One region of the Methylobacterium sp. E-041 genome, then DNA from elsewhere that is predicted to be linked to it. Evidence: predicted binding sites of a transcription regulator. Region 1 holds the regulator's gene; the other holds the start of a gene.
What was found. Region 1 encodes PhoB, which activates phosphate uptake and scavenging genes when phosphate is short. Its sites were predicted from a motif close to TGTCATNNANCTGTCAT; they were not measured.
Positions count from the first base shown of each region.

Region 2: MKK70_RS23955 (inorganic phosphate transporter) is a predicted target of PhoB. The motif match lies at 3,958-3,974, and genes of this name have one in related genera.

Region 1 is NZ_JAKSYQ010000299.1:117,926-123,463, forward strand. Features, by position in the region: gene pstB (phosphate ABC transporter ATP-binding protein PstB) at 1-384, shown strand, start outside; gene phoU (phosphate signaling complex protein PhoU) at 417-1,130, shown strand; gene phoB (phosphate regulon transcriptional regulator PhoB) at 1,312-2,013, shown strand; gene MKK70_RS28620 (protein-disulfide reductase DsbD family protein) at 2,222-4,381, opposite strand; gene MKK70_RS28625 (aminopeptidase P family protein) at 4,597-5,538, opposite strand, start outside.
Region 2 is NZ_JAKSYQ010000268.1:6,317-11,854, reverse strand. Features, by position in the region: gene MKK70_RS23965 (helicase-related protein) at 1-747, shown strand, start outside; gene MKK70_RS23960 (MFS transporter) at 828-2,015, opposite strand; gene MKK70_RS23955 (inorganic phosphate transporter) at 2,268-3,905, opposite strand; gene rsgA (ribosome small subunit-dependent GTPase A) at 4,043-5,074, opposite strand; gene MKK70_RS23945 (acyl CoA:acetate/3-ketoacid CoA transferase) at 5,357-5,538, shown strand, end outside.

The DNA.
Region 1 (5,538 bases):
GAATCGGCCCTGCGCAAGTCCGCGCTGTGGGACGAGGTGAAGGACAAGCTCAAGCAGTCCGGCATGGGCCTCTCCGGCGGCCAGCAGCAGCGCCTGTGCATCGCCCGCACGGTGGCCCAGAGCCCGGAGGTGATCCTGTTCGACGAGCCGACCTCGGCCCTCGACCCGATCTCGACCGGCCGCATCGAGGAGCTGATCGAGCAGCTGCGCAGCGAGTTCACGATCGTCATCGTGACGCACAACATGCAGCAGGCGGCCCGCATCTCGCAGTTCACCGCCTTCATGTATCTCGGCGAGGTCATCGAGGTCGGCCCGACCAACCGCATCTTCATGAACCCGACGGTGCGCCAGACCCAGGACTACATCACCGGCCGCTTCGGCTGAGCCGCACCCGGATCGTTCGAGGACCCACGCCCATGCCCGGCCACATCGTCACGTCCTACGACACCGACCTCGAAGACCTGCGCCGCTCGATCTCCGAGATGGGCGGCGTCGCCGAGAAGATGATGACCGAGGCGACCGACGCGCTCGTCCGCCGCGACACCCAGCTCGCCCAGGCGGTGATCGTCGCCGACAAGCGCCTCGACACGCTGCAGCGCGAGATCGAGGAGCGCGCGGTGCTGCTCATCGCCCGGCGCCAGCCGATGGCGATCGACCTGCGCGAGACGATCTCGGCGATCCGCGTCTCGGGCGACCTCGAGCGCATCGGCGACCTCGCCAAGAACATCGCCAAGCGCGTCGTCGCGATCAGCGACCAGGCCCAGGCCCAGAAGATCGTGCTCGGCGTGCAGCACATGAGCGACCTCGTCCAGGAGCAGCTCAAGGACGTGCTCGACGCCTATGCCAGCCGCGACGTCAACGCGGCCCACAACGTGTGGGAGCGGGACGGCGAGATCGACGCGCTCTACAACTCGCTGTTCCGCGAGCTGCTGACCTACATGATGGAAGACCCGCGCAACATCTCGTTCTGCACGCATCTTCTGTTCTGCGCCAAGAACGTCGAGCGCATCGGCGACCACACCACCAACATCGCCGAGACGATCCACTACCTGTCCACCGGCGAGAACCTCGCTGGCGACCGCCCGAAGAACGACGCCTCGAACTACGCGACGGTGGCACCGAGCGCCTGAGGGCTGCCGTCTCTTCCCTCCTCCTGTGCGGGGGGAGGGTGGGCCTCGCGTGAGCGGGGGTCGGGAGAGGGGAGCGACCGCTCCGGATACGGCGCTCCCCTCTCCCGACCCGCTTCAGGGGGGGAGGGAGGACCGTGGCGATGGATGAGAAAGTCGGGCGGTCCGCCCGGGAGTGCCCTGCATGCGTACGCGGATCCTGATCGTCGAGGACGAGGAGGCGCTGACCACCCTCCTGCGCTACAACCTCGAAGCCGAGGGCTTCGAGGTCGATTCCGCCGCCCGCGGCGACGAGGCCGAGCTGCGCCTGCAAGAGCAGGTGCCCGACCTGATCCTGCTGGACTGGATGCTGCCGGGGCTCTCCGGAATCGAGCTGTGCCGCCGGGTGCGGGCGCGGCGCGAGACGGTGTCCCTGCCGGTCATCATGCTCACCGCCCGCGGCGAGGAGGGCGACCGCATCCGCGGCCTCGGGACGGGGGCCGACGACTACATCGTCAAGCCGTTCTCCGTGCCGGAACTGCTGGCGCGCGTCCGCGCGCTGCTGCGGCGCGCCAAGCCCAGCCACGTCGCGAACCTGCTGGAAGCCGGCGACATCGAGCTCGACCGCGACAGCCATCGCCTGCGCCGGGCCGGCGGGGAGATCCACCTCGGGCCGACCGAGTTCAAGCTGCTCGAGTTCCTGATGCAGAGCCCCGGCCGGGTCTATTCCCGCGAGCAGCTCCTCGACGGCGTATGGGGCCACGACGTCTACATCGACGAGCGCACCGTCGACGTGCATGTCGGCCGCCTGCGCAAGGCCCTGAACCGCGCCGGCGAGACCGACCCGATCCGCACCGTCCGCGGCTCGGGGTACGCCTTCGACGAGACGTTCTCGGGCGAGGATTGAGTTCGGCTTTCGGTGGACGGCTCAAGCGATCGCAACGATCCGCGACCTGCCGTGGGTCCCTTCTCCCATGGGGAGAAGGACAGGATGAGGGGCGTGAGTCATCCGGGTCGGTCACGCCCCTCACCCCAACCCTTTCCCCATGGGAGAGGGAGCCGTCGCGCACACTGAAGTGATTTCAGTCCTACGAAAATTATATTTTTACCAAGCTTCAGGGGACCTTCGTCCCCCCGCCGTCGAGCCCCGCGCTGCGGCCCGTCGCCTTCACGGCGTCCAGCGCGCTCAGCATCGTCCCCTCGGTGAGGATCTGCGGCAGAACCGTCGGCTCTCCGGCACCCGCGTAGAGCAGGTAGAGCGGCACGCCGCTCCGGCCGTGGCGCTCGAGCAGGCGGGTGATCTCCGGGTTCTGGTTGGTCCAGTCGCCCCTGAGATACGTGACGTCGCGCGCGCGCATCGCCGCGCCGACCGCCGCCGTCCCGAGCGAGGTGCGCTCGTTGACCTGGCAGGTGATGCACCACGCCGCCGTCATGTCGACGAAGACCGGCCGGCCGCTCGCCAGCAGCGCGTCGAGGCGGGCCTGCGTGAACGGCTCGATCCCCTCGGCCCGGGCCTGAGCCCCCGGTGCGACGCGGTCGTGATCGAGGGTGAGGGCGAGCCCCGCCACGCCGGCGACGGCGAGCACCGCGAGGCCGCGGGCGAGCTGCGCCCGGACCGGCCGCGCGTCGCGGCCGAGCTCCCACGTCCAGGCGGCGAAGCCCATCAGCACCAGCCCGATCAGCGCCGCGAGCAGGCCCTGCGGCCCGACCTGCTGCGCCAGCACCCAGACCAGCCATGCGACCGTGGCGTAGATCGGGAAGGCGAGGGCCTGCTTCAGCACGTCCATCCAGGCGCCGGGCCGGGGCAGGGCGCGCAGCGCCGGCGGCCACAGGGTGAGCGCCAGGAAGGGCAGGGCGAGGCCAAGGCCGAGGCTCGCGAACACGACGAGGCCGGCAGCGGTCGACTGCGTCAGCGCGAAGCCCACGGCCGAGCCCATGAACGGGGCGGTGCACGGCGTCGCCACGACCGTCGCGAGCACGCCGGTGAAGAACGAGCCCTGGAGCCCGGCCCGCCGGGTCAGCCCGTCGCCGAGCCCGGACAGCCGCCCGCCGAGGTGAAGCATGCCCGACAGGCTCAGGCCCATGGCGAAGAGCAGGTAGGCCAGCGCCGCCACCACGGTCGGCGATTGCAGCTGGAAGCCCCAGCCGATCCCGGCGCCGCCCGCCTTCAGGGCGATCAGCAGCGCGGCCAGCGCCAGGAAGGCCGCCAGCACCCCCGCGGTGTAGGCGAGCCCGTGCAGCCGGACCCGCGCCGGCGCCTCGCCGGAATGCCTCACCAGGCTCAGCACCTTGATCGACAGCACCGGGAAGACGCAGGGCATCAGGTTGAGGATCAGGCCGCCGAGCAGCGCGAGGCCGGCCGCGGTCCACAGGGTCAGCGCCTCGGCCGGGTCGGTGCGCGCCGCCGCCGGCGCCGCGCTCGGCATCGCGCTGCCGCCGGCGAGCGGCGCCTCGTCGCCGAGCGCGAAGGCCTGCCGAACGAGGCCCCCGCCGGTGTCCTCGTCGATCGCCAGCACGCCGGGCAGCGATTCGGGCGCGGGGTCGGCGGGCGTCGCGCGGGTCAGCGTCAGGTGGAGGCCCGAAGCGTCGACGGTGAAGGGCTGCGGCGCGGCGTTGTCGATCGCCGTCTCGGAATAGGGGAAGAACGCCACCGCGCGGACCGTGTCCGCGGCGAGGCCCGGAGCCTCGAGGTCGAGGGCGAGCCGGTCGCCCTGGCTCGACAGCCGCACCGGCCACGGCGCGCGCTTGGGCAGGGCGGCGCGGGCGCGGGCGAACAAGTCGACGTTGCCGGGATCGGCCGTGGCCTCGCGCGCGACCGGCAGCGTCAGGGCGAGATCGGCCGAGCCGGGAATGCACTCCGTCTCGCACACGAGATAGGTGAGCTTGCCCGCCAGCGTCACCGGCGCGGCCGGGTCGAGGCTCGGCGGCGGGGTGACCCGCACGAGCAGGATCGCCTCCCCCTCGTAGCCGAAGTTCATCAGCGTCGCGATCGGGATGCGGTGCGGCGCCGGCCACTGGATCGCCGAGGCCGAGAAGCCCGCCGGCAGGGTCCAGGTCACCTCCGGCGGTAGGCCGGAATCGCCGGGATTGCGCCAGTAGACGTGCCAGCCCGGCTTCATCGCCATGCGGATGGCGACGGTGAACGGCGTGGCCCCCGCCACCGCCGCGGGCTCCGCCGCGAGGCTCGCCCGCACGAGGTCGGCCGGCGGCTTGAAGCCCTGGGCCGCAACCGGCCACGCGAGCAGGGACAGGAGGAGGGCGGCTGCGCGGATCATGCGGTCCTTATCGCGCGACCGACGACGACGGTTTCACGCCGCCATCCTCATAGGCCTGAACCGGCGGAGGGTAAAATCGCGGGCGTGCGACAGGTTGGAACGGAGGCGCCGCCGGATCGCGCATTCGAAGCGCGACGCGGCTCCCCCACGCGGGAGAGGGGACCCGCGTCAGGCTGGATGTTCTCGCGGATGCGCGGTTCGATCGTTCGAACTCTTTAGGACCCGCTGCTCAACGCCGCCGTCGCCCGCTCCAGCCAGGCCCGCGTCTCCGGGTCGAGGTCCGCGGACAACACGTCGCGGACGCGGGCGTGATAGGCGTCGACCCAGGCGCGCGCGTCCGGGCTCAGCATCTCCGGCACGATCAGGCGGCGGTCGTAGGGGACGAGCGTCAGGGTCTCGAAGCCGAGCACCGGGCGCTCGCCGCCGGGCACCGCGCGGGGCTCGACGAGGACAAGGTTCTCGATGCGGATGCCGTAGGCGCCCGCCCGGTAATAGCCCGGCTCGTTGGACAGGATCATGCCCGGCTCGAGCGCCACCGTCCCGGTCTTGGCGATGCGCTGCGGGCCTTCGTGCACCGACAGGAAGGCGCCGACGCCGTGGCCGGTGCCGTGGTCGAAGTCGAGGCCGGCCTCCCAGAGCGGCAGGCGCGCCAGGGTGTCGATCTGCGCGCCGGTGGTGCCCTTGGGGAAGACTGCGCGGCCGATGGCGACGTGGCCGCGCAGCACGCGGGTGTAACGATCGCGCATCTCCGCGCTCGGCGCGCCCACCGCCACCGTGCGGGTGATGTCGGTGGTGCCGTCGGGGTATTGCGCGCCGGAATCGATCAGGAACAGCTCGCCCGGCGCCGCCCTCCGGTCCGTGGCGCGCGTCACCCGATAATGCACGATCGCCCCGTTCGGCCCGGAGCCGGAGATCGTGGGGAACGAGACGTCGCGCAGATCCCCGCCGGCCGCGCGAAAATCCTCCAGCGCCTCCACCGCGGCGATCTCGCTCGGCGCGTCCTGCCCGTCGAGCCAGGCGAGGAAGCGCACCACGCTCGCCCCGTCGCGCCGGTGCGCGGCGCGGGCGCCGGCGATCTCGGCCTGGTTCTTCACCGCCTTCATCGCGGTGATCGGGTCCGGGCCGACATCGGCGGTGCCGCCCACCGCCGCGACGCG
Region 2 (5,538 bases), on a different contig from region 1:
ATGGGCCTGAACCTCGGACCGCTCAAGCGGGTGATCTTCTCGGCGGTCACCAAGTGGGACGGCACGGCGACCCGCCCGCTCACCAATCCCGAGATCCGCCAGATCGCCGGCCGGGCCGGGCGCTTCGGCCATCAGGACGAGGGCCACGTCTCGGCCACCGACGACGTGAGCCTCGGCCCGATCCGCGATGCGCTGGCCGGCGCGCCGACGGCGCCCGCCGCCGACACCCGGTTCTACGTCCGGCCGGACCTGATCGCGATCGAGGCGGCGGCGGCCGAACTCGGCACCGACTCGCTCGCCGAGGTGCTGACGCATTTTTCCCGCGCGACGTTCTACGAGGGGTCCCCGTTCCAGCCCTCCGCGATGGAGGAGGCGCTGGAGGCGGCGCGCGCGGTCGACACGGCGCACCTGCCGATCCGCGAGGCCTTCGCCTTCGCGGTCTGCCCGATCGACCGGCGCGACCCGGCCTCGACCGCGGTGCTCGACCGCTGGGTCCAGGCCCGCGCGGCCGGCGCCGCCGTCCCGGCTCTGCGGGCCAACGTCGGCGGCGAGCTCGAGTACCTCGAACGCACGGTCAAGCTCGCCGCAGCCTACCTCTGGCTGGCCCGGCGCTTCCCCGACACGTTCGACGAGGCGGAGGCGACCAGGCTGCTGCGCGGCCGCGCCAACGCCGCCATCGAGCAGGCCCTGCGCGAGACGGCCTCGCGCACCGTGGCGGCACGGGCGCGGCCGCGCGTGCCGGCGTGACGTGGCGCTCTTTCCCTCCCCCGCAGAGGGGGAGGGAAGGCGCGCGTGGGCGTCGAAACCGAGCGGATTCGCGAAGAGACCTACTCTGCGCCCCGCCCCGCCGGCCTTGCCAGCAGCACGGCGGTCGCGATCCCGACGGCGAGGATCGTGACGGCGCAGGCGGCGAGCGCCGCGAGCTGGCCGATGCCCTGGAGCGCGACGCCGAGCACGGCGACGCCGAGCGCCTGCCCGCAGAAGAACGAGAAGGCGTGGAGCGCCACCGCCGAGGCGCGGGCGGTCGGGGCGACCTCGGTCACCTGCACCTGAAACGTGTTGTGCAGCATGTAGAAGCCGAGCCCCATCGCGACGAGGGCGGCCGCGTCGAGCTGCCAGCGCCCCGCGAGGCCGATCATGGTCAGGGCACCGGCGCAGACGAGGCCGCCGCCGACCAGCATCCGCTGCATCCCGAGGAACCGGACCAGCAGGCCGACGAGGGCGGAGTAGATCAGCCCGCCGACGGCGAAGCCGGCGAGCGCCAGCCCGGCCTCGCGCGGGCCGCCCTCGCCGCGCGCCTCGATCAGCGGCGCGAGGTGCGGGAAGATGCCGAACACCGCGATCGCCTCGACGAACACCGCCGCGAACAGCACCCGCGCGCGCGGATTGGCCACGATCGTGCGATAGCGCGTCAGCGCCAGCCCGAATTCCGGCCGTCGCGCCGGAAGGCGGCCGCTCCGGTCGAACCCGAGCAGGGTCGCGGCGCAGCCGAGCACGGCGACCGCGGCGTTGATCGCGAACACGCCGTGCCAGCCGACCTGCCCCTCGATCAGCCCGGCGAAGGTTGAGCCCGAGAGCTGGCCGAGGATCACCGCGACGAGGAAGCGGCCGATCGCCACCTGGCGGCGCTCCATCGGCACCCGGTCGCCCATCAGGGCGAGCGCCAGCGGGATCACCCCGCCGGCCGCGGCGCCCGCCACCATCCGCAGGCCGAAGAGCAGGCGCAGGTCTTCGGCGAAGGCGCAGCCGACCAGCGCCGCCACCAGCACCGCGAGGCACGCGGTGATGACCCGCTCCTTGCCGACCGCGTCGCCCACCGGCCCGAGGATCGGCTGGATCAGCGCGTAGGGCAGCGCGAAAGCGGTCGAGAGCAGCGCCACGGTGTGGGCGTCGCTGCGCAGGTCGCGCGCCAGCACGCCGACCAGCGGCTCGACCGAGCGCCACGCGAAGGTGCTGGAGAAGCCCGCGGCCGCGAGCACCAGGATCAGGCGAGCGATCGAGGAGGTGGGAGGCATGCTGGGCCGCGGCTCGCGAACGCCCGGCCGAGGAGGCCGGATCGGTCCCGGCCTAGCCGACATCGACCGGGTTTGCAGCCCCGCCGAGGCCGTGGAGCCGGCCGTCGGCATGCAAGGCGCCGCCCCTGAAACCCGACCGCGCGCGCCCTCGCCCGGCCGGGCGCACGATCCGGTCAGACGCGTCCGGGTGATCGCCGCGGGCGATCCCGGGGCGACGAGCGGGACATGCGCAGGCTTTGAAAGGCGTTGGCCTCAGAAGACGTGGCGGAGGATGAAGAACAGGACGCCCGCCAGGGTGATCGCCGCCGGCAGGGTCAGCACCCAGGCCAGCGCCATGTTGCGCACCGTCGACATCTGCAGCCCGGAGCCGTTGGCCGCCATGGTGCCGGCGACGCCCGAGGACAGGATGTGGGTGGTCGAGACGGGCAGGCCGTAGACCTCGGCCAGCCCGATCGTGCCGGCGGCGACGAGCTCGGCCGAGGCGCCCTGCGCGTAGGTCAGGTGGGTCTTGCCGATCCTCTCGCCGACCGTGACCACGATCCGCTTCCAGCCGACCATGGTGCCCAGGCCCAGCGCCAGCGCGACGCAGACCTTCACCCAGGTCGGGATGTAGCGCGTGCCGTCGTTGAGCAGGCCGGTATAGGCCTTCAGCGTGCCGGCCTCGGCCTCCGAGAAGCTGGCGCCGTTCTTCGGCAGCAGCCGGATCGCGTCGGCGGCGAGGTACATGTCGTTGCGCAGGTTCGAGGTCTGCGCCGCCGGCACCTGCTTGATCGCGCCGTAGTTCCGCACGTTGGCGGCGATGTCGGTGGAGAGGGCCGCGAGCGCGCCGTAGACCGCCGGCTGGTTCAGGTCCTTGGTCTTGAGCGCGTCCGAGACCTGCTTGCGGGCGGCCGCCGCGTCGGGCTGGGCCGTCGTCCCGGCGTGGCTCGCGAACACCGCGCTGGCGCTCTGCGAGGTCTGGATGAAGGCCGGCGTCGTGTCGTCGGCCATGGTGCGGTTCAGGGCGTAGGCGGTGGGCGCCGCGCCGATCAGGATCAGCATGATCAAGCCCATGCCCTTCTGGCCGTCGTTGCCGCCGTGGAAGAACGAGACCAGCGTGCAGGTCAGGATCAGCAGCGAACGGATCCAGAGCGGGGGCGGCGTGTCGCCCTCGGGCGCCTCGTAGAGGTCCTTGCGCCGCACGGTGAGCTTGAGCGCCAGCAGCAGGAGGGCCGCCGCGACGAAGCCGATGAGCGGGCTGAACAGCAGCGCCTTGAACACGCCGAGCGCCTGGGCCCAGTCGACGCCCGAGGTCGCGGAGCCTTCCGGCGCCATCAGCTGGTTGGCCAGCCCGACGCCGATCACCGAGCCGATCAGCGCGTGCGACGAGGAGTTCGGCAGGCCGAAGGCCCAGGTGCCGAGGTTCCAGACGATCGCGGCGATGAGCAGCGCGAAGATCATCGCGTAGCCGGCGCCCGACCCGACCTGCAGGATCAGCTCCACCGGCAGCAGCGTGACGATGGCGTAGGCCACCGCGCCCGAGGACAGCATCACGCCGAGGAAGTTGAAGGCGCCGGACCAGATCACCGCCACGAGCGGCGGCATCGAGTGGGTGTAGATCACGGTCGCCACCGCGTTGGCGGTGTCGTGGAAGCCGTTCACGAACTCAAAGGCCAGCGCGATCAGCAGGGCGAGGCCGAGGAGCACGAAGGCGCCGATCGCCAGCGGCGTCTGGCCGACCGCGTTCATGTCGGTGATCAGGCTGACGCCGGCGTAGACCAGGCCCGCCACCAGGATCAGCAGGAAGGCGACGATCCCGCCCGGATGCAGGCCACGATCGAGCGTCGGACCCGGGCGGCGCCTCGGTTCGGCGCCCGACAGGTGCGGTGTCAGGCGGGCAGAATCGGACATGACGGATCTCGACGGCGATCGGACTTCGAACGCCTTCGGATAGGTCGCGTGCGTGACGGTCCGGTGACGGCGCGCGAAAGGACAGTCGATCCGCGCCGGACGACCCGGTCAAGAGCCGGCGAATACCGGTCGAGCGCTCAGTGCCTGCGCGGGCGCCGCGGCGCCGTGGCCGGGGTCTTGTCGCGATTCTCCGCGACGAGCTTGCGCCAGCGGTCCAGGCGGTCGGGGTCGAGGGTTCCGTCGGCGATGGCGGCCTGCACCGCGCAGCCCGGCTCGTGCGCGTGGGTGCAGTCGCGGAACCGGCAGTCGGGCGCGCGCTCGGTGATCTCGGCGAACAGCGTGTCGATCCCCTCCGCGGCGTCGCTGACGTGGAGCGTGCGCATCCCCGGCGTGTCGATCACCCAGCCGCCCCCGGCCATCGCGTGCAGCGAGCGGCCTGTCGTGGTGTGGCGCCCCTTGGCGTCGTGCTCCCGGATCGCGCCGGTCTCCTGCGGCGCGTCCTGGCCGGGCCCGGCCAGGGTGTTGACGAGCGTCGACTTGCCGACGCCGGACGAGCCGACGAGCGCGACGGTCTGCCCGGGCCCGCACCAGGGCGCCAGCGCCGCCGCGGCGTCCGGGCGGCGCGGGTTGACGCCGACCACCGACAGCCCGCGCTGGAGGGCGGCGGCCTGCCGGCGGTAGGCCTCGACGTCGTCGGTCAGGTCGGCCTTGGTCAGCAGGATCACCGGGTCGGTGCCGCCCTGGTTGGCCAGGGCGAGGTAGCGCTCCAGGCGGGCCGGGTTGAAGTCGGCGTTGCACGAGGTGACGACGAACAGGGTGTCGACGTTGGCGGCCGCGGCCTGCGGGACCTTGCCGCCCTCGGTGCGCCTCTGCAGCACGGTCCTCCGCGACAATCGGCGGTGCAGGGTCAGCGTCCGCGGATCGGCCAGGACCCAGTCGCCGACGGTGACGTCGCCGGTGCTGGCGTGGACCGGCAGGATCAGCTCGACGGGGCCGGCGGCCGACAGCGCCGTCAACCGGGAGCGGTGGACCAGGGCGATCCGCATCGGCGCGAAGCCGGCATCGGCGGCCTCGCACTGGTCCTCGAAGAAGCCGGACCAGCCGAGGCTGGCCGCTTCTGCGGCGCGGAGGGCGTGGGGATCATCGGTCACGGCTTCAGCCCATGACACGGCGCCGGCCGGCTGACCAGTGAGCCGCGCGCGTGCGGAAGCGCCGCGGGATGCCGAAGGCGCAGGGTTTGAATTCAATATTCTGCGCGTGGAAGAACGAGTTAATTTCAACGTCGCGACAAATAATGTTCGTTTGCAGGGCAGCCTTGGCTTGCCCTAACCTCCCCCCGAGCGGTCCCGTGCAGCCGAGCCGTCGCGGTCCGTCAAGAATAGAGCCTGAGCCAACAGGTGCCGCAAGGCAGTGGCCGCAAGACCGGAACGGTCGTCGGCAGGGAGAGTCGCGTGAAGAAGAACAAGATCGTCAGCGCCGACGAGGCGATCGCCCTCATCCGCACCGACGACGTCGTCACGACGACGGGCTTCGTGCAGAGCTGCATCCCCGAGGCGCTGCACGCGGCCCTGGAGAAGCGCTTCGTCGAGACCGGCGCGCCCGGCAACCTCACCCTGATCATGACCGCCGGCGC